One region of the Cohnella sp. GCM10012308 genome, then DNA from elsewhere that is predicted to be linked to it. Evidence: riboswitches for the same ligand, from Rfam matches in the RefSeq annotation. Region 1 holds a riboswitch; the other holds the start of a gene.
What was found. A riboswitch is a leader RNA that binds a small molecule or an ion and turns the genes downstream of it on or off. The one in region 1 is predicted to bind glycine.

Region 1 (10,876 bases):
CCCTCTATGGAGGGGACGCCTATCGTCTCCAGCATATCGGCCTGGTCCTGCTCGGTCATCGGGATGTATCGATGGAGATTAGGCATGCGGTTCATCGCTCCTTAGGCATTCTCTTGTAAAAAGGGGTTTTAATCACTTCGGCTTTCAGCCGTTTGCAGCGAATCTCGACTTCGACCTCGGTGCCGATCGCGGCGTAAGCAGCGTCGACCAAGGCAAGGCCCAGGCTGCGCTTCAGCGTCGGAGACTGCGTCCCCGTCGTTACTTCCCCGATCCGTTCGTCTCCCGCGAATACGGGGTAGTGAGAGCGGGGGATGCCTCTGTCGATCAGCTCGATGCCGACCAACTTGCGAGGCAAGCCTTTTTCCTTCTGTCTAACCAGCGCGTCCTTGCCGATAAAGTCTTCCTTGTCCAGCTTGACGAAGAAGCCGACGCCCGCCTCCAGCGGGGTGATCGTGTCGGACAGCTCTTGCCCGTACAGCGGCAGGCGCGCTTCGAAGCGGAGCGTGTCGCGGGCGCCGAGACCGGCAGGCAACAGTCCGAGCGGTTCACCCGCCGCCATCAGCGCATGCCAGACGTCGCCTGCGTGCGCGGCAGGGACGTAGATCTCGAATCCGTCCTCGCCGGTATACCCCGTACGGGAGATCAGGGCGCTTGCGCCGGCGAGCGGCGTATCCTTTTTAAAGTGGAAGGAAGAGAGCGCCAAAACGTCCGGCGTCGCACCGGCAATCTGGAGAATATCGGCTGCGCGAGGGCCCTGAAGGGCGAGGAGGGCATAGCGGTCCGAAGCGTCTTCGAGCGACGCGTCCCCCGGCAGATGAGCTTGCATCCACGAAAAATCCTTGTCGATGTTGGAGGCGTTGACGACGGCCATGTAGCGGTCCGCCGAGATCCGGTAGACGAGCAGGTCGTCCACGACGCCGCCGTCCGGGTCGCACATCAGCGTGTACTGCGCCTGACCGTCCGTCAGCTTCGAGACATCGTTGGTCGTCACTCGCTGCAGGAAACGCTCCGCGCCGTCGCCCGTCACGATGAACTCTCCCATATGGGAGACATCGAACAGACCGGCGTGCAGGCGTACCGCGTCATGCTCCTTTTGAATGCCCGAGAACTGCACGGGAAGGTCCCAGCCGCCAAAATCGATGCAACGGACGCCGGGAAGCCCGGCATAGATCGGGTAGAGCGGGGTTCTTTTCAATTCGGACATGGTTGTTTCTCGCCTCCTTGATTGAAGCCATGGTCGGTATTTTAAAGCCTCAGTCGGTAACGCCGGACGCAAAAAAGGACAGCCGCAAAAAGAAAGCGCGCCCCCAGCCGAAGCTGCCTGCGTCCTCTTTTCGCTCTGTCCTTTGTACCTGAGAGTTACCTTAGGTCCGTTCTCGGAACCAAGTTTCCCCGTGGGTGATCCCGCGTCATGCTGCGGAATGCTCTCCAGAGTCGCGTCCGGCAAAGGTCCTTTTGCCTGAGAGATTCTCCTCGCTGAGAGGGTTACTCCTTCGGCGCCGCCTCCGAGTTCACGATGGGCGATCTCTCCCGTTGCCTTCATCCGCATTATGCTTTTGTCGTTACAGTCTATTCATACATGAGTCTGGGAGGAAGTGTCAACGGTAAAATGCATGTTATACTGAGGAAATCGAAAAATTCAGGGAGGGTCTCGACATGAACGGCAGCATGACTTTGGCGGATGCATTTAAAAACAGCAAGTATCCGGTCGTCGGCCACGGCAAACGGAACGTCCAGGTGTTGCTGGAGGCATTCGAAGGAACGGACGGGAACGCGAGCAGCGATATGTACGGAAAAGGAGAAACGATCGAGCGCTTTCAGACGAAAATGGCCGCTTATCTGGGCAAGCCCGAGTCGGTGTTTTTCCCTAGCGGAACGATGGCGCAGCAGATTGCGCTGCGGATTCACTGCGACGAAACGGGGAAGCGGAAGGTCGCCTATCATCCGCTCAGTCATCTGGAGCTTCACGAAGAGGACGGCTTGAAGGAGCTGCATCGGATCGAGACCGTGCTGTTGGCCGATCACGATCGGCTTATTCGTCCGGCGGACGTCCGACAGCTCGCAGACGACGTCGCATGCCTGTTGCTCGAACTGCCTCAGCGGGAGATCGGCGGCCAGCTGCCTCCTTATGCGGAGCTTGAGGAAATTTCCGCCTACTGCCGCAGCCGCGGCATCCGAATGCATCTGGACGGCGCGCGCCTGTTCGAAATATTGCCTTACTACGGGAAGTCTGCTGCCGAGCTCTGCACGTTGTTCGACAGCGTCTACGTATCTTTTTACAAAGGGCTTGGAGGCATTGCCGGTGCGATCTTGGCAGGAAATGCGGCGCTCGCCGAACGATCGAAGATATGGAAGCGGCGGCACGGCGGCGATCTGATCAGCTTGTATCCATACATTATCAGCTCGGATTATTACTTTGACCTGCGAATCGGCAAAATGGAACAGTATTACAAGGAAGCGATGGCGCTGGCCGAATTGTACAACGATTGCGGGGATGCGATACGTACCGTACCGTCGGTGCCGGTGTCCAATATGTTCCACGTCCATGCGGATCTGCCGAAGGAAGCGCTGGAATCGGTTCTGAGCAGCGTTTGCGAGACGACCGGCGTCGGTTTGTCCACTTGGGTCAAGGGGCTGGATGACGGCGGCAGCGCTTATGAGGTCAGCATCGGCGACCGCTACGCCGACATCCCGGCGGAGCGATTGCGCGAAGCGTTCGCGCTGCTGCGGGAAAAGCTTCAGGAGGGTGGGTATCGGGCTCAATGACAACGCGCATCCTAACCTCAGGAATGCGTTCGTCTCAAGAGCGGAGGAGACCGATATGCGCGACAATGAATCCGAAGCGCTTCAAGCTTTGGAGCGCCATGCGACGCCGTTTCCCGGAGCCGCATATGCGGAAGCGCTCGTGGACCGGGCCGGCGAAGCCAAATTCGTATTGATCGGCGAAGCTTCGCACGGTACGTCCGAGTTCTATGCCGAGCGGGCGGAGCTGTCCAAGCGCCTGATCGTGGAAAAAGGCTTTAAGTTCATTGCAGTCGAGGGCGATTGGCCTTCCTGTTATGTGCTGAACCGTTACGTAAAAGGCGACGACGCAGCCGGCACGATCGCTGCCGAAGCGCTGCGGGATTTCGCGCGTTGGCCGACCTGGATGTGGGCGAATCGCGAGATCGCGGCGTTTGCCGACTGGCTTCGCGTCTACAACGACGGCAAGGCCGAAGAGGACAAGGTGGGTTTTTACGGCATTGATCTATACAGCTTATGGGAGTCGATGGACGAGATTCTCAAGTACCTCGGGGAAAAGGACGACGCGGACCTGGAGGCGGCCAAGCGCGCCTTTGAATGCTTCGAGCCCCACGGTCGGGAGGAGCAGCAGTATGGCATCGCGGCTAACTTTTATGGCGAGGGCTGTGAGGCGGAAGTCGTCGCGCTGCTGCGCAAACTGCAGGACGGATGGCGCGAGGCGCGCGCGGGAGACCGCGAGGATGCGCTTGCAGCGGAGCTTAATGCTTTGGCCATGAAAGGCGCGGAGGACTATTACCGGACGATGATTCGCCATGACGCGGAATCCTGGAACGTGCGCGACCGGCACATGGTCGCGGCTCTCGAGCGGCTGATGGCTTTTTACGGGCCGGCGGCGCGGTCCATCGTCTGGGCGCACAATACGCATATCGGCGACGCGCGCGCGACCGACATAGCCGAGGAAGGCATGGTGAACGTCGGGCAACTGCTGCGCGAGTCTTATGGCGCAGAGGTCTATGCTGTCGGCTTCGGTACTTATGAAGGCACCGTGATCGCGGGGCGCGGATGGGGGCGGCCATTCGAGGCGATGAAGGTTCCGCCCGCGCAGCCCGGAAGCCTCGAGGAGCTGCTTCACCGCATCGAGCCTGCCGACAAGCTGCTCATGCTCGACGATGCCGAGCGGATCCTGCTCGAGCGGCCGCTTGATCACCGTGCGATCGGCGTCGTTTATCATCCGGAACACGAGCGCGGCAATTACGTGCCTACGATGCTGGCGGAACGATACGACGCGTTCATATTCATGGACCGGACTTCCGCGCTGGCGCCGCTTGCCGTCGAACCGGCCTTTTCCTAATTCCGCAAGGCGAGCTGCCTGGCGGAGGGGGATAGGCGAAACGAGAAGGAACTGCATGTGCCGAACCGGCTGGCTGCGGGAGCTATTAGCGAGAAAGCGCGGTTCAAATATCGGGACTATTGCTGCAGGACCTGGGCGGCGGACATTTGTGGACGGGTAAGCGCGCTTTCGGCATGGCGTGGCGTGGCGAAGATTTATCGGATGTGTTGCGCCCCAAAACTGCATTTATGCAGGTATTTTTTGCCGACCATCGGTGCCAGATAAAATACCTGCGGATATGCAGGTAAATGCAACGCACAAGCCGGAAATCGCGCTGATGGAGATAAAAAGATGCATATTCGCATCTTTTATACTCAAAAGGTTCTACATGGACGAAAAAGGATGTATATTTGCAGGCATTATGTTATGAACGTTGCGGCTGATGAGCGGCCTTCCATCGGGATGGATCGCCGGATGAGCCGGCAAGCGGAATAGCCGGTCGGCGATAGGCGTTCCGCGCGAATTGATTTTCCGGATGTCCGCCAAAATCAAAAAGAACCGTCAGGGACTAACTCACCTGGCGGTTTGTTTACGTGCAAGAAAGTGACTCTGTCACTAACGTCAATGAACGGGTTCGACCATCACTTCCATGCCCGCTTCGGTCATCTCCCGCAGGTGCTGCCCGGTTATCCGGCTGTCGGTGATCACCAGATCGATCTCGCCGGGCTCCGCGAATTGGACAAACGAATTTTTGCCGATCTTGGCGCTGTCGCACAGCAGCACGACCTGCGTCGCGATTCGGATCATCGTTCGTTTGACCTCGGCTTGGTTCATGTCCGGCGTCGTGCAGCCTTTGCGGACGCTGAAGGCATTGGTGCCGAGGAACACCTTGTCCACGTTCAGCTCGGAGAGCAGCTTGACCGCAAACGGACCGACCGTGCAGTGGAAATGGCGGCGCAGCATGCCGCCGATGACGACGACGGACACGTTGTCGAGACGTTCCAGCATCGAGGCGATCTCGATATCGTTGACGATGACTGTCAAATTCTTTTTATCCTGCAAATGATTGCACATCTCTCTGGTCGTCAGACCTGCATCCAAAATGATAATATCGCCGTCCTCCACCAGCTCGGCGGCCTTTCTGGCGATCGCTTCCTTGAGGCTCAAGTCTTTGACCGTCTTGCCCTTGTTGTCCAGCTCGAAGCCGACCGGCGCGGCATCGCTTGGAATCGCGCCGCCATGCGTGCGCTTGATCAAGCCTCTCGCTTCGAGATCCCGCAGATCTCCCCGGATCGTAGCCGGCGACATTTTAAAGAAGGCGACAAGGTCGGGCACGAGCACCTTCCCGCGCTCCTGAACCATTCTGACAATGGCCGCCTGCCGCTCCTCGGCGAACATGACGTCCGAATTTCCCTCGCTCATGGCCATCTTCCTTTAAGGTTGAATGAATATCGCAAATTAAATCATCCGATCGCAAAAATGATCAATCTAGCACATGCTTCAAGTGAATTATACTATATAACAGCAAATGATTGTTGTTTGTTGGCGAAATAAGAAAAAGTGAAATAAAACGAAAGAAACATCTAATTATTAAAAGCGGGTGAAAAAGGCTCATGCAGCAAAGAGAGATCGGCGTATGCATCATTGGAGCGGGCAGAGCGGGCATGATTCACGCCGCCAACTTCCGGAAAAACGTGCCGTTGGCAAGACTCGTCGCCGTCGTCGACCCGAACCAGGAAACGGCCGCATCGGCTGCGAAGGAGCTTGGAATCGACCGGTACTATACGGACTACAAGCAAGCGCTCGAGGACGCGGAGATCGACGCCGTCGTCGTCGTGACGCCGACGATCTATCACCGCGATATCGTCGTGGCGTCCGCGCTGGCAGGCAAGCATGTGTTGTGCGAAAAGCCAATGGCGATCAATGAGCGCGAATGCGACGAAATGATCGCGGCTTGCGAGGCGGCCGGCGTCACGCTGCAGGTCGCGTTCATGAGACGCTTCGACGAGAGCTTCGTCGAGGCCAAGCGCGCGATCGACGAAGGCGCGATCGGCGAAGTCGTGCTCGTCAAGTCGCTGACGCGCGGACCGAGCCAGCCGATGCCCTGGATGTACGATCTGGCCAAGAGCAACGGCCCGCTCGCCGAGGTCAACAGTCACGACATCGACACGATCCGTTGGTTCTCGGGCTCGGAGGTGTCCGAGGTGTATGCGATCGGAGGCAACTACCGCAACCGGCATGTCTCGGCCGACTTCCCGGACTTTTACGACAATGTCTCGCTCACCGCCCGCTTCGCGAACGGCGCGCAGGCCAGCATCGACGGCGCGGTCGCCGTCCGCTACGGATACGACAGCCGGGTGGAGATTCTCGGCACCGAAGGCGTCATCTTTCTTGGCCAGACGCATGAGAAGACGACGATCATAGCGGGTCCGGACCGGCTGCTCCGCCGGCCGTTCATGAACAGCTGGCGATCGCTTTTCAAGGAAGCCTATCTCGCCGAGGATACCGACTTCATCGCCGCGATATTGGAAGGCAGGCCGCCGCGCGTGACGGGACATGACGGCAAGATGGCCGTGCGCGTCGTCGAGGCCGGCAACGCGTCGATCAAGACCGGCGCGCCGGTCAAGCTCTAGGGAGGAGAAGCGAATATGTTAGCGGCCAGATTGTACGGACCCGGAGATATCCGGCTGGACGAGGTGCCAATGCCGGACATCTCCGAACGGGAAATTCTCGTCAAGGTGAGAAGCGCGGGCATCTGCGGCACGGATATGCGGATGATCAAAAACGGCTTTGCGGGCATTACGGCGGAATCGCCGCGGACGCTCGGCCACGAGCTGAGCGGCGAGATCGTCGAGGTAGGCTCGCATACGACCGGCTACCAGGTCGGAATGCGCGTCGGCATTGCGCCCAACATGGGCTGCGGCATTTGCGCGGAATGCATCCGCGGCAACCAGCATTTGTGCGCAAGCTACGAGGCGCTTGGCGTCCAGATGGACGGCGGCTTCGCCGAGTACGTGCGCGTGCCGGAGCAGGCGCTCCGCTTCGGCAACGTCGTCGAGCTGCCGGCGCAGGTGACGTTCGACCATGCGGCCGTCAACGAGCCGTTGTCGTGCGTTTACAACGGGATCGAGCAGTGCCCGATCCGCGCCGGAGACGACGTGCTGATCATCGGCGCCGGTCCGATCGGCATCATGTATGCGCAGCTGGCCAAAATGTCGGGCGCAGGCAGGGTTTTCCTGAGCAACCGATCGACGGGCCGGCTGGAGCTGGCGCGCCGGATCGATCCTTCTTTCATCGCGCTGCCGGCGGACGGATTGAAGGAAAGCTTGCTTGCGCAGACCGGCGGCCGGGGCGCGGACGTCATCGTGACGGCCAATCCGTCGCCCGAAGCGCAGCAGCTCGCGGTCGAGCTGGCGGCGATGGGCGGCCGGATCAACTTTTTCGGCGGCCTGCCCAAGGATAGCGTGCCCGTCGCGCTGGACACGAACGTCATCCATTACAAGCAGCTGCTGGTAACGGGCAGCACGAAGGCGAACAACGCGCATTTCCGCAAGACGCTGCAGTTTATCGCGAGCGGCATTCTGGATGTCGGCAAGCTCGTATCCGCGCGCTATGCGATCGGCCGCTTCGACGAGGCGCTCCGCCACGCCGGCAGCTCGCAGGGCATCAAGACGGTCATCGCGTTTGATTAGAGGGGAGACGGAGTTAAATGCCATCCGACAATAGCCGCTCGAACTGCGCGATCGCCGTGGACCTGGGCACGCAGGGGACCAAAGCCGCGCTCGTCGCGGCAGACGGCCAGATTCTTGGCAGCGCGTTCGTGCCCTCGAACCTGATTCGTCCCGCGCCCGGGCAGGTCGAGCAGGACCCGGACGAGATGTTCGGCTCGGTCGTCACCGCCATCCGTTCGACGATGGATCGAACGGGCGTCTCGCCGACGCGCGTGGCGGCAGTCGGCATCGGCGGCCAGATGGCGGGCATGCTCGGCATCGACGATGACTGGCATGCCGTGACGCCCTACGACTCCTGGCTCGACAGCCGCTGCGAAGCCGCGATGCCGCTCATCCGGGACTGGGGCGAGGAAGCTTTTATCGGCATCACGGGCAGTCCTGTTACTTATGCGCACGGACCCAAGATATTGTGGTGGAGACGGAAGCGGCCGGAGGTTTACCGGGACATCGCCAAGTTCCTCGTGCCAAGCGCCTACGTCGCCGGCAGGCTCGCGGGCTTGCGCGCGCACGAGGCCTTTATCGACCATACGCATCTTCACTTCACCGGCTTCGCCGACGTACAGCGGATGGCCTGGTCGGATGAACTGCTGTCGGCGTTCGGCATCGACGGCGACAAGATGCCCGCCATCGTCCGGCCGTGGGACATCGTCGGCGGCCTGACCGAATCGCATGCTGCCGCGGCGGGGCTGCTGCCGGGCACGCCGATCGCGGCGGGCCTTGGCGATACCGCCGCGGCGACGCTCGGCGCGGGCATCGCGCGGCCGGGCCTGCTGTTCGACGTGGCGGGCACCGCGTCGGTGCTGTCCTGCTGCACGGCCGAGTACCGGCCGGATACCGCGGGCAAGACGCTGATCTATGCCCGCTCGGCGCTGCCCGATCTGTGGACGCCGCTTGCTTATATCAATGGCGGCGGTCAATGCCTTGCCTGGTTCAAGCGTATGACCGGCTTGGACTACGACGAACTGAATGCGCTGGCCGAGTCGGTGGAGCCGGGCTGCGGCGGCCTGACGTTTGTTCCGCATTTCGGCGGACGCGTCTGCCCCAACACGCCCGCGCTTCGCGGCAGCTGGACCGGCCTGGCCTGGTCTCACGAGCAAGGCGCGTTGTTCCGGGCGATCCTCGAGTCGGTCGCCTACGAGTATAAGCATTATCTCGGGACGCTCGAGCGTCTCGTCGGCCAAGCGGCGTATGAAGCCGTCCATGTCGCCGGCGGCGGCGCGCGCAGCGCGCTTTTCAACCGGATCAAGGCGGATACGCTCGGCATTCCGTACCGCCCGCTGCAGGCGGAGGACACGGCGCTGATCGGCGCGGCGCTCGTCGCGGGTCACGGCGTCGGGCTGTTCCCGGATCTGGCTGCGGCGGCCGAGCGCTTCGCGGCGCCGGGAGCGGCGATCGAGCCGGCTGCGGGCAAGCATCGCCTGTACGCCGTTGCTGCAGGCCGGTATCGGCGGACGGCGGACGGCATGCAGGCGTTGTACGCGAGCCTGGAAGCAGCCGAGTGATCGGGTAATTTCCAGATAGAGCTTTACGATAGATCTTATAAAACAAACATGCCTGCTGACACCCCGGACCGCGATGTCCGGGGGTCAAGGAGAGGAGCGCGAAGCCATGAAGCTGCCGCCAAGCGCGGCGTCGCCGACGATGTACTTTGTCGGCGTGACGACCGGACAATCGTCCATTATGAAGCTGTTCCCGCTGTGGGCCGAGGCGCTCGGTCTCGGCGGACCGAAGATCGTCGGCATCGACATAGCCATTCACGCGGAGCCCGAGGTTTACCGGGACTGCGTACGTTTTATCAAGGAGGATCCGCTCTCCCTGGGCGCGCTCGTCACGACGCATAAGATCGATCTGTTTAATGCCGCGCGCGATTTGTTCGACATGTTGGATCCGTACGCTACGACCTTCGAGGAGATCTCGTCGATCTCCAAGGCTGGCGGCCGGCTCGCCGGCCACGCCAAGGACCCGATCTCGAGCGGGCTGTCGCTGGCGGCGTTCGTGCCGCCGGGGCACTGGAAGCGCACGGGCGGCCAGGCGATGATAATGGGCGCGGGCGGCAGCGCGCTCGCGATCTGCAGCTACCTGACGGCGCCGGAGCGCGGCGACGACGTGCCGGACACGATCGTGATCACGAACCGCAGTCCGGAGCGGCTTGAATCGGCGCGCCAGCTGCTCGGCCGCATCGAGACGCCTGTGCGGTTCGAATTCAGGCTCTGTCCGGCGCCGGCGGACAATGACGCGGTGCTGGCGGGCTTGCCGGCCGGATCGCTCGTCGTCAACGCGACGGGACTCGGCAAGGACCGTCCGGGCTCTCCGCTTACGGACGACGCCGCGTTCCCCGAGGGCGGACTCGTCTGGGAGCTGAACTACCGCGGCGCGCTCGACTTTATGCATCAGGCGATCCGTCAGCAGGCGCAAAAATCGCTGCACGTGGAAGACGGCTGGATCTATTTTATCCATGGCTGGACGCAGGTGATCTCCGAGGTATTCCATGTGCCCATCGAGGGCGAGACGTTCGACCGCCTGGAGAAAATCGCGATGGAGCTGCGAGACGGCAGCGCGACGAAAGGAGCCGCAAAGGCATGACGCATACGCACCCGCCCGGTACGAAGCTGGAAAATCCGTTAACCCCGTTTACGCTTTATTTCAGCCTAAATAACGGTCTGTCCGACGCTGCGCCTTCGCTGAAGCGCCATCTGTCGAAAATGAAAGGGATGTACGCGGACGACGAGGCGTATCGCAGCTTGCTCGCGGATGGCGCGGACCCGCTCGTCTATGAATTCCACGAGCTCGGCATTCCAGAGTCCGACGGCAATCTGGCGTTCGGCACGAGCATCGTCTATCCGGGCAAGGTCGGCGACGAGTATTACATGACCAAGGGACACTTCCATACGGTCCTCGACACGGCCGAAGTCTACTACTGCATCGGCGGCAAAGGGTTGATGCTCATGGAAAATCCGGAAGGCGACTGGGACGTGCAGGAATTCGCGCCGGGCAAGGCGGTCTACGTGCCGGGCCGATACGCGCACCGCAGCATCAACACCGGGCATGAACCGCTTATTACGTTCTACGTCTT
Region 2 (10,876 bases), on a different contig from region 1:
CGATGGTCAAAGAATTCGAGACCGAGCATCCGGACATCAAGGTCGTCGCCGAGACGGTCGGCGGAGGCACGGGTTACATGGACGCGCTGAAGGCGAAGTTCGCGGCCGGCGAAGGTCCGGACATCTTCAACAACGGCGGCGCAAAGGAAATGCAGCTATGGAAGGAGCACCTGGCCGATCTGTCCGATCAGCCTTGGGTGAGCCACCTGCTGCCCGGTACAGGCGACGGCATGAAGGACACCGACGGCAAGCTGTACGGCATGCCGATGAACATGGAAGGCTACGGCTACCTGTATAACAAAGATCTGTTCGCCAAGGCGGGCATCACGGAGCTGCCGAAGACGCTGACGGAGCTGCAGGCGGCCGCGCAGAAGCTGAAGGATGCAGGCATCGCGCCGTTCGCGAACGGCTTCGCCGAGTGGTGGATTATCGGCAGCCATTTCACGAACGTCGCCTTCGGCCAGCAGGAGGATCCGGCCGGCTTTATCCAGCAGCTGAACGACGGCACGGCGACGATTCCGTCCAACGCGGTCTTCAAGCAGTTCCAGAACCTGATGGATACGACGATCAAGTACAGCAACGACAACCCGCTCACGACCGACTACAACACGCAAGTGACGCTGTTCGCTTCCGGCAAGGCGGCGATGCTGCAGCAAGGCAACTGGGTTGAGAGCATGATCGGCGACATCGACGCAAACTTGAACTACGGCATTCTGCCGATGCCGGTGGGCGACGAGGCGACCTCAGACCGCATCGTGGCCGGCGTACCGAACAACTGGGCGGTCAACAAAAATTCGGAGCATGTCGAAGCCGCCAAGACATTTCTCGACTGGATGGTATCCTCTGCGGCAGGCCAGAAGTACATGACCGAAGAGTTCGGCTTCATCCCTGCGTTCGACAACATCCCGACGGACAAGCTGTCGCAGCTGAGCCAGGATATCGTCGCCTACTCCAAGGAAAACAAGACGATCCCGATGATCTGGACGAGCTGGCCGGACGGGGCCAACAAAGAGTTCGCCGCTGCGCTGCAGGAGTATTCCGCGGGCAAGATCAAGTGGGACGACGTGCTGAACAAGATGCAGGATTCCTGGAATAATCTGAAATAACTATACGAGCGCGAGTGCGAGAAGGAATGCCCCGGGCATTCCTTCTTCGTCCTCGGCAGGCCTGTCGAGCGAAGGGGAACTCTTATATACTGGATTCATCTACGACTAGAAGACAGATAGGAGAATCCCGTTGATCCGGACAAGCCTGCGGAACAAGTTCATCATCCTGTTGCTGCTCATCAGCGTGCTCCCGTTTGCCGCTTCCGTGCTCTTCACCTATTTGTATACGCGCGATTCGCTGAAGGATCAGTTTCTGCAGGAAAACGTAAACCTGATGAGCCTCGGCAGCGTGCATCTGGAGAGCTACATGGACGAGCTGATGGATATCACGCTTTCTTTTTACAGCGATCCCGCCTTCATCAACTACCTGCGGACGGCCGACCGGGCGAACGACTACGAGACGTTCTGGACGGTACGGGACGAGCTGACCCAAGTACTGTACGCTAACGAGAACATCCAGCGGGTCAGCATCGCATTGGTGAAGGACAAGCGTAATATACTCGTGTCAAAAAGCCGGGTCAGCTTCTCCGCGATCACGGACGAGCAGCTGGCGGAGTATGCCAAAGTGGACGACAGTCCTAATCACGTGTACATCGAGACTATGCCGGGGCCGGTTCAGAAGGGCGGCGCTTCGGGCACTTCGTTCACGATTCTTCGTTCTCTGACCGACGCGCCGTCTACCAATCTGCTCGCTTACTTTTCGATCCAAGTCGCGCCTGCCAGAGTGAAGAGCATCAGCGAGAAGCTGTATACGCCCGGGCAGGAATTGTTTTCGATCCTGACCTCCGAAGGCGTTCCCATTTTTAGCTCCGATGCCGGCTACGAAGATCCCGAGCTGGTCGAGCGGATCCGCGGTCTGAAGCCGGACAGCGGCACGCTGGAGTGGGACCGGGGCGACTTTCACGGGATCGTCCTCTACGAGCGGATCGCCAACACGGACGGCGGGTGGACTTTGATGAAAAGCATTCCCTACGAGAATCTGTACCGGCAGGGCTTCCGCATCACGCAGATCAACATCGCCATCGGACTCGTCGGCATCGTACTCGCGATGGTGGCCGCGCTGCTGTTTTCCCTCCGCATTACTTCTCCGCTGCGCATTTTGCTGGATAACATCCGCCGCATCGAGAAGGGCAAGATGCAGGTCGGCTTCGAATCGCTCGGCCACGACGAGATCGGCGTGCTCGGCGAGAGCTTCCGGCAGATGGTCGGAAGGCTTAATCATCTGATCGACCGGGAGTACAAGCTGGAGATCGAGAACAAAGCGAATCAACTGAAGGTGCTGCAGTCCCAGATCAACCCGCATTTCCTGCACAACGCGCTGCAGTCGATCGGCGCGCTGGCGCTTAAGAATCACGGGGCGCAAGTCTACGCGCTCGTGACCAACCTGTCCAAGATCATGCGTTACAGCATGAACACGGACGAGGACAAGGTGACGCTGATCCGGGAGGTCGGCAACGCGGAGGCGTTCCTGCTGCTGCATAAGGAACGGTTCGACGACGAATTCGAATACGAGATCGACGTCGATGCCGACATCCTGAACGTGCCGGTGCCCAAGATGCTGCTCCAGCCGATCATCGAGAACTACTTCAAGCACGGCATGGACCTGAGCGGGGGCAAGACGGGCATGCTCCGCATCGGCGGCTGGAGGGAAGAAAACGACATCGTGCTCGTCGTCGCCGACAACGGGCGCGGGATCGGGTCCGAACGGCTGCAGCAGCTGTACCTGCAGCTTCATGAGGACAGGCCGGGCCAGCACGGGGAGGAGCCGAACATCGGTCTGCGCAGCGTGTACTTCAGGCTCCGGCTATATTACGGATCCCGAGCCAGTTTGCGACTGGCGGACGGCGAGGCCGGCGGGCTGCAGGTGACGATCCGGCTGCCTATCGAGATCGCGGCGAAGGGTGAAGCGCTATGAAGGCTATCATAATCGACGATGAAAAGCATGTAAGAGGCGTATTGCGCATGCTCGCGGACTGGGAGCGCTTCGGCATCGGCGAAGTGCTGGAGGCGAGAGACGGCGAGGAAGCGAAAAAGCTCATCGCGGAGCACCGGCCCGAGATCGTGTTCACGGACATGAATATGCCGAACCTGGACGGTATCGGGCTGCTGGAGTGGCTGCGCGAGCACGCCGGAGACAGCAAGACGATCGTCATCAGCGCCTATGACGACTTTCATTATATGCGCAACGCCATCTACTACGGCAGCTTCGACTACATTCTCAAGCCGATGGAGGCCGACGTCTTGAACGAAACGCTCGGCCGGGCGGTGGAGACGTGGCGCCGGGAGGCGATCAGCCGCTTGTCCGCGTTCGAAAACGACCGGATCGCGAGCGCCGCCAAGCCGCTGTACTGGGACCGGGTGCTGTCGAGCTTGCTGGGCCGGTCGCCGGCGCCGGAGGCGGCGGAGCGGCTCGCGCGCGAGTTCGGGGCGGTGCCGGGACGCGATCTGTTCACGGTGCTGCTGATCTCCGTGCGCGCTTATGCGGCCGTGAAGTCAAGCGGCAAAATGGAGGACGCGTTCGCCGCGCTGCTGCCCGTCTGCGCCGAGGCGCTCCAGCCGGGAGAGGGCGTCGCCTTCCGCCATACGGCCAAGCCGGACGAGCTGGCGATCCTGGCCTGGAACCTCAAAGACGCGGATGCGCTGGCCAAGCGGATTCACGCCGCCGTCTGGCAGGCGGCCCGGATGAAGCTGCTGGTCGCCGTCGGCAGGGCGGCGCGTCAGATCGCGGATGCCTACGAGTCGGCGCTTGACGCGATGATGCGGTGCGACCTGCAGAGCGCGTTCAAGGCGAGAGCCGTCGTCCGCTTCGAGGACGTCGAGCCGCGTCCGGTGCTGCACCTGCTCGACTACGCGCAGGACCTCACGCTCGCGCTGCAGAGCGGCAGCGCGGAAGGCGCGGACCGGCTGCTCGACCGCGTGCTGGAAACCGTCAAGGCGTCGGGCGGCATGACGTTCGAGCAAGTGCATAATTGGGAGAGCCAGTACCGGCTGCTGCAAGCCCGCTGGCTGCAGGAATACGATATCCGCGACAGCCGCGGGCTAAGCGGCGGCGAAGGCTATTGGGACGAGGACGGCAGCTTCTCCATGCGCCGGTTCCGCGACGAGAAGCGCCGGCAGTTTCACGAGCTGATCCGGCTGCTGCACGACGTGAAGTACAAGAAGGAGAAAAACAGCATTCGGGAGATCGAATCGTACCTCCGGCAAAATTACAAGCGCGAGGTCACGCTCCAGGAGATCGCCGAACGCTTCTATCTGAGCCGGGAATATATCTCGCGCAAGTTCAGGCAGGAATTCGGGCTGACGATCACCGATTATGTCACCCAGGTGCGCATCGAGAAGGCGAAGGAGCTGCTCGAAAACCCGCATCTGAAGGTGTACGAGATCGCGGACTACGTCGGTTACCAAAACGACAAATACTTCATTAAAGTGTTCAAGCGTGCGGAAGGCGTCACGCCGAGCGAGTACGTGCGCACGCGAGCGGAGATGAAACGGGGCGGACCGTCCGACTGAGCCGCCCGGGCGTGCGCACGGAGACTCGGCGGAGGCTTCGGCGGGCGAAGCGACAGGCGACGAGACGGCGATAGGCGACGGGAAGGAAAGAACGGTGGCAATGATGGCAAACCGGCGTTGGACCGCTGAGGCGGCGTTGTTTTTCGCGATAAGCGTGCTCTTTTTTATCAGCATTACTTCCTTTGACCCCTTTGTATCCTCCTATGCGGCTGATCTAGGCATACCGGCCGTCCTGATCGGCAGCATGGTCGGGATCACCGGTCTCGCCTCCATGGTCGCGCGGCTTCCGGTCGGCATCGTCTCGGGGTTCCTGTCGAAGCGCAGACTGTTCATTCAGACAGGCTTCGCGTTGACGGCGATCAGTTGGGCGATCGCTTATATCGCGCCGGGCGCCGCAACGTTGTATATCGGCAAGCTGAGCAACGGACTGGCCGGCTCGGTCTGGGTGATCTACACGGTCATGTTCGCTTCCTACTTCGCCGCGCGGGACGGAGCAAGGGCGATGGCGGTCATCTCCATCGCCTCGCCGCTCGGTTCGCTGGCGGGTTCGACGGCGGGAGGACTCGTTATCCACGCTTTCGGTTATGCGGCCGGGTTCCTAGTCGCGGTCGTCGCCGCCTTGCTCGCGCTTGCGCTTACCATATTCCTCAAGGACGAAGAGGCGACGGAACGTAAGAGGGCGAGCCTGGATAAGCGCGCTCTGGCGGCTCAGTTCGCCGACGGACGGTTATGGGCGATCTCGCTGCTCGGCATCGTCGTCCAGATGACGATGTACGGGACGCGGGACACATTCACGCCGTTGATGGCGGCCCGGCTCGGCGCTGATCCGATCGCGATCAGCTGGCTGGCCAACACGCATCTGATGATGTTCGGGCTGTCCACGGCGCTCTGTCCCTGGCTGTATCGGAACCTGGGGCTGGGCAGGACGGGCGTGTTGGGCTTTGCGCTTCAGGGAGCCGCAATCGTGGCGATGGCTGCAGCCTGGGAGCTGCCTATGCTGTTCGCGCTGCAAGCGGTGGCGGGCATCGCGTACGGGTTGGCATTTACGTTTTTAATGTCGATCGTGCTGGAATCCGCCCGACCGCAGGAGAAGACGATGCGCATGGGCTTTTTTCAGAGCATGTATTCGGTCGGCGTATTCGCTGGCCCGTTGCTCCTCGGACTAATCGTTGACGGCGTCTCCGAGGCTGCGGGATTTGCAGCCTGGGGAGGGTTGTCGGTGCTCGGCGCGCTTTTGACCGCTCTGCTGCTGCGTCGCCGCCGCCGGAACGAACAACGAGAGGAAGCGCCGGAAGATGCGGGCGGCCTGGATAAGGAGGGGTATCGTGCAGCCGTACAGGACCATTAACGAATTGCAGGAAGCCTATCGGCAAAGGCTTGTTTCTCCGGGGGAGATTGCGGATTATTACTTGAGCCAGATCGAGTCTGCGGACTGTGACTACCGGTCGGTGATTACCGTGACCGGCGAGACGGCCCGCCGTCAGGCGAGCGCGGCCGGCGAACGGCTGACGGCGGGGCGAGAGACCGGCGCGCCGCTGCTCGGCGTGCCGGTCACCATCAAGGATAACATCGATACGGCGGGCATCCGGACGACCAACGGGTCGCAGATCGACCGGAACCGTGTCCCGACTGGCAATGCAGCTGTCGTCGATAGGCTGGAAGCGGCCGGAGCCGTAACGGTAGGTAAGGCGAATCTGTACGAGTACGCATTCGGCATCACGTCGGACAACCCCTTCTACGGCGACGTACGCAATCCCTGGGACATGCGCTATATGGCCGGCGGGTCGAGCAGCGGCTCGGCGGCGTCGGTCGCCGCCGGCTTCTGTATCGGCTCGATCGGGACGGATACGGCGGGCTCGATCCGCGTGCCGTCGTCCTGCTGCGGCGTCGTCGGCCTGAAGCCGACGTACGGCCTGATCTCCGCGGACGGCGTCGATACGCTGTCGTGGACGCTCGATCATGTCGGGCCGATCGCGGGCAATGTAGCGGATCTGGCGCTGCTGCTCGAGGCGGCGACTGCCCGCTCCTATGAGGGCGCGCGCCTTGCGGATATCCGGGGCATGCGGATCGGGGTGCCGCGCGAATTCGTCTATCGGCGCATCGAGCCTGCCGTACGGGCGCTATTCGACGCGGCGCTGTCCGTGCTCGTCGCGCTTGGCGCCGTACTGGTCGACGTCGAGCTGCCGCTGGCCGATCGGGCGGTCGCCGTGGCGACCGGCATCGCGACGCCGGAGGTCGGCTATTCGCACCGCGAGCGCATCGCCGCTTCGATGGCGCTGTACGGCCCCGGCGCGGCGGACACGTTCGCGCGCAGCCGGGCCGCGTTAGCGCACGATTATATGGAAGCCATGCGCCTGCGCGCCGAGATGACGGGCGGCCTGGACGCGCTTTTCGGCGACGTGGACGCGATCGTCACCCCTACGATGCCGGCAGCGCCGACGCTGCTCGGGCAGCAGGAAGTGCTGTTCCCCGACGGCGTATCGGAGTCCGTGCACGAATGCATGATCCGCTTCACCTGCCTATATGACGTGACCGGGCATCCGGCGCTCTCTATTCCTTGCGGGCTGACGCCGGACGGACTGCCCGTCGGCCTCCAGATCGCGGCCGCGTATCACGGGGAGGATACCGCGTTCCGCGCGGCCTATGCTTACGAGCAGGCGGCGCTCCTTGAATTTTACGACGAACGGGAAAAACGAGTGAAGCACTGCCGACCTTCCGATTGACGGCGCGCATATCAACATAAAGGTGGAATTTCGAATGGAAACGAACAGCAGCGAAGTCAAGACGACCGATTCCGCGCCAGTCGAGCAGCAGAAGAACGGACCCGGACGCGCCGCATCCGCGACCCGGACCGCCCCTGCAGCGCCGCCTCGCCGCATCAAGCAGAGCAACGTGTTCTACGCGGATGCCGAGGACGTGAACATGATCGACGTGAACGACGACTACGATTACATTCATATTCCCGAAGACAAGCAGCGCAAGCAGCGCATGGAAGGCTTCGACCCGGCCTACAACAATATCGTCGATTACATCGTCAAGATCACGCGTCAGATCTGGAAGGAAAAAGACATCGGCCTCATCTACGAAACCTACAGCCACAACGTGTCGGTGCACAAAGGACTGCTCAACAGCCACGGGGTGAACGAGGTCGTGTCAGGCACGCTGCAAACGCTGCACGCTTTTCCCGACCGTAAGGGTCTCGGCTGGAGCGTTATCTGGTCCGGCGACGACAAGGAAGGCTTCTTTACCTCGCACCGCGGCAAATCGATGGGCACGAATATCGGCGACAGTCTGTACGGTCCGGCGACGAACAAGAAGGTCGTCTTCCGCACGACGGCCGACTGCATGGTCCTGAACAACAAGATTTACGAGGAATGGCTCGTAATGGATACGTTTCATATGGTGCAGCAGCTGGGTCTAGATCCGGTCGAGATCGCCAAGGGGCTGGCCAAGGGGACCAAGACGCTGACCGCCCCGCTGCACTTCGGGTTCCCCGAGACGGCGGAGATCGGCTTGCCGCCTGTGCCGTACACACGTCAGTTCGAAGAGTTCGAGATCGGCGACTTTATGCTGGAGATGATCAACCGGGTTTGGGAGCGCAGATCGTTTAATTATGTAAAAGAATTCTACGATCCGAGCGCGGTCATCCACTACGTCTGCAATCGCGATCTGATAGGCGCGCAGGAGATCAAGGGCATGTTCATCAGCTTCTTCGCCTCGATCCCGAACGGCAAGACGCATATCGACCGGATCACCTGCAACCGCCGCGGCTCCGATCTGGATTGGGACGTAGCGGTCCGCTGGCGCATCCAGGGCACGCACGAGGGCATGGGCTACTTCGGCAAGCCGAGCGGCAAGCCGATCGAGATCTTCGGCGTGAACCATTACAAAGTGAAGGCCGGAAAGATCATGGAAGAGTGGTTCCTCTTCGACGGCATCGACGTGCTGCGGCAGATCTATATGGAGACGGGTACGGAGGCGGCGGTAACGGGTGCTTCCGGCGGCGCAGGCGGTGACGGCAGCTTTCCGGGCGTGTCTTGAGCCGTTGCGGCCGGCGATGAATCATGCGGCGTATTCGGGCGAGTCGAAATTTTGCAACAATGCGTCACCTATATTGACACTAACGCCGCGCGTGAATTAAGCTATCCGTGTCAAACGAATATTGCGGATGAAGATGGCAGGGAGAGACTGCGCCCACTGGCGCGGCACCGAAGGAGCAAGTCCGCGGCCGGCCCGCCGCAGGATCAAACTTTCAGGTAAAAGTACCGCCATCCGACGCGCCTCTGGAGAGAGCGAACAGCCACCAAAGGGGTAAGGGCGGAGCGAACGCCCCGTCTAATCTCTCAGGTACCCGGGACAGAGCATACGGCAGCTTGCCGTTGCTCTGTCCTTTTTTGCCGTTCGGCGCTTGTTGCGGCAGACAGCGGTGCGACCATAAACGAGAGGATGACGAAGATGAGCGAGATCAAGGCGGGATTGGGCTACACGGAGGAGCATGAGTGGGCGGAGGCGACGGCTACCGTCATAAGGGTCGGCATTACCGACTATGCGCAGAGTCTGCTCGGAGACATCGTCTTTGTAGAGCTACCCGGCGTAGGCGACGAACTCGCGGCCGGCCAGCCGATGGGGACGATCGAATCGGTCAAGACAGTGTCGGATCTGTTCAGCCCGGTAGACGGCAAAGTCGTACGCGTGAACGAGGATCTGCTGACTGCGCCGGAGAAGGTTAACGCCGATCCGTACGGAGAGGGTTGGATCGTCGAGGTCGAGGTGGAAGGCGATCCCGCGGAGGCGGTAAAGGGCCTGATGGATGCCGGACAGTACGAGGCGTTTCTTGCGAGTAAGTAGTCAGACTGTACGCAGACGATCAATGACTGAAGCTGTAAGCTCGGAACGGCCGGCTTCATGATGCGGGGATGAATTATGGCCTTCTGTAACCCAGTAGCTAAATGCCTGCATCCGTGCAGGCTTTCAGCCGATTTGAAGATCGGAAGAGAAAATGCCTGCAAATCAGCATCTATTTAGCTGCGAAACCCGAAAATCGCAAGAGAAAGAGATCAAAGCCTGCAGATTCGCATCTTTTTTTGTTCAAAAGTCTGTTATGCAGGAAAAGGATGTAAATATGCAGGCATTCATCTGTTCCCCTCCGGCAGGCGAATCGCGCACAGGAGGAGGCATCGTCCGATCGCGCACCGCTGCCGGCGTCACTCTGGAATTTAGCGCGGTCTGCAATGCGTTCAGGCGGTCGGGGGCAGGCCGCTAATTTTATAGGCTACTGCCAAAGAACCGCCAGGCGATCTTCCCTGGCGGCTTTTTCCTATGTCTGCTGGCTTTTTCCAATGTCTGCTTTGAAGTATTTCCGAACTACTTCCCATCCTTCGCCGCGCCAGCCAGCCTCATCAACTGCGCGATCTCCTGATCGTGGCTGCCGGACGTCCCGTCCGCGCCCTGCGCCCGCAGGCGGTCGATCAGCGCGACGGCCTCGGGGCCGGCGACGGTGACGATGCGCTCGCCGTAGCCGCGGTCCTTCAGCCACTGCTCGGCCGCGGCCAGCGTATCCGTCTGGTCCGTGTCGACGGAGCGAATCCCGATGCCGCCGTGCGGGCCGGGCTCCGGACCTTTGCCGGACAGGCCGCCTGTGTTGCTCAGCAGCTTGCGCTGCAGGGGATCCGCGGCGGAAGCGGACGGCCCCCGGTCCTTGGCCGCGAGGAATACGGTGTCGTTCGCGACGAGCACGCGAATGCCTGCCAGCCCGGCCCCGGCGAGCTCGGCCTCCACGTCCGGCGAAGCGCCACGGCCGCGCAGTCCCGAGCTGCCGATCCGGCTCAGCACGCCGCTGCCCATGCCTTGTCCGGATGCGCCGTATTGGTTGGTCGTTCTCGTCTTCTCCCGGTCGACGCTCGGGATGACTGCCGGATCGTGCTGTCCGGCAATCTGCGGACGCTGCACGGAGTGCAGCTTCAGCCGGTCGTCGACGATGCGCTGCGCGTCTGCCGCCTGCTTGACCGACTGCTCGCGCATGCTGTGGCTCTGGCAGGCGGCCAACGTCAGTACGCCTGCCGCGCAAGCGAGCGCGAGCATCCGGCGCTTTGTTGCGAATGCGTTTGCCATGGCGAATCTCCACCTTATATTGGATTGGTTTTGAAGTTAGCATAGCCAGCCGCCCGGAATGCATAAGGACTTAATTTTGGAAAAAACTAATCGGGAAAATCCGGAACGAAAATTGGAGGTGAAAGGATGGCTGACCAGAATCACAATGG

Region 2: linked by a shared signal. The riboswitch ahead of gcvH (glycine cleavage system protein GcvH) and the one ahead of gcvT (glycine cleavage system aminomethyltransferase GcvT) in region 1 are both predicted to bind glycine.

The regions. Positions count from the first base shown of each region.
Region 1 covers NZ_JBHRYU010000039.1:4,124-14,999, forward strand. The annotation lists gene gcvPA (aminomethyl-transferring glycine dehydrogenase subunit GcvPA) at 1-86, opposite strand, end outside; gene gcvT (glycine cleavage system aminomethyltransferase GcvT) at 92-1,204, opposite strand; glycine riboswitch at 1,338-1,434, opposite strand; glycine riboswitch at 1,438-1,543, opposite strand; gene ACFOTD_RS29440 (threonine aldolase family protein) at 1,657-2,766, shown strand; gene ACFOTD_RS29445 (erythromycin esterase family protein) at 2,822-4,093, shown strand; gene ACFOTD_RS29450 (DeoR/GlpR family DNA-binding transcription regulator) at 4,694-5,494, opposite strand; gene ACFOTD_RS29455 (Gfo/Idh/MocA family oxidoreductase) at 5,686-6,705, shown strand; gene ACFOTD_RS29460 (alcohol dehydrogenase catalytic domain-containing protein) at 6,721-7,764, shown strand; gene ACFOTD_RS29465 (xylulokinase) at 7,782-9,305, shown strand; gene ACFOTD_RS29470 (shikimate dehydrogenase family protein) at 9,412-10,386, shown strand; gene ACFOTD_RS29475 (glucose-6-phosphate isomerase) at 10,383-10,876, shown strand, end outside.
Region 2 covers NZ_JBHRYU010000005.1:199,345-210,220, forward strand. The annotation lists gene ACFOTD_RS09055 (ABC transporter substrate-binding protein) at 1-1,106, shown strand, start outside; gene ACFOTD_RS09060 (sensor histidine kinase) at 1,237-3,021, shown strand; gene ACFOTD_RS09065 (response regulator) at 3,018-4,616, shown strand; gene ACFOTD_RS09070 (MFS transporter) at 4,717-5,964, shown strand; gene ACFOTD_RS09075 (amidase) at 5,942-7,339, shown strand; gene ACFOTD_RS09080 (ester cyclase) at 7,374-8,657, shown strand; glycine riboswitch at 8,785-8,894, shown strand; glycine riboswitch at 8,898-8,978, shown strand; gene gcvH (glycine cleavage system protein GcvH) at 9,072-9,464, shown strand; gene ACFOTD_RS09090 (hypothetical protein) at 9,981-10,727, opposite strand; gene ACFOTD_RS09095 (gluconate 2-dehydrogenase subunit 3 family protein) at 10,854-10,876, shown strand, end outside.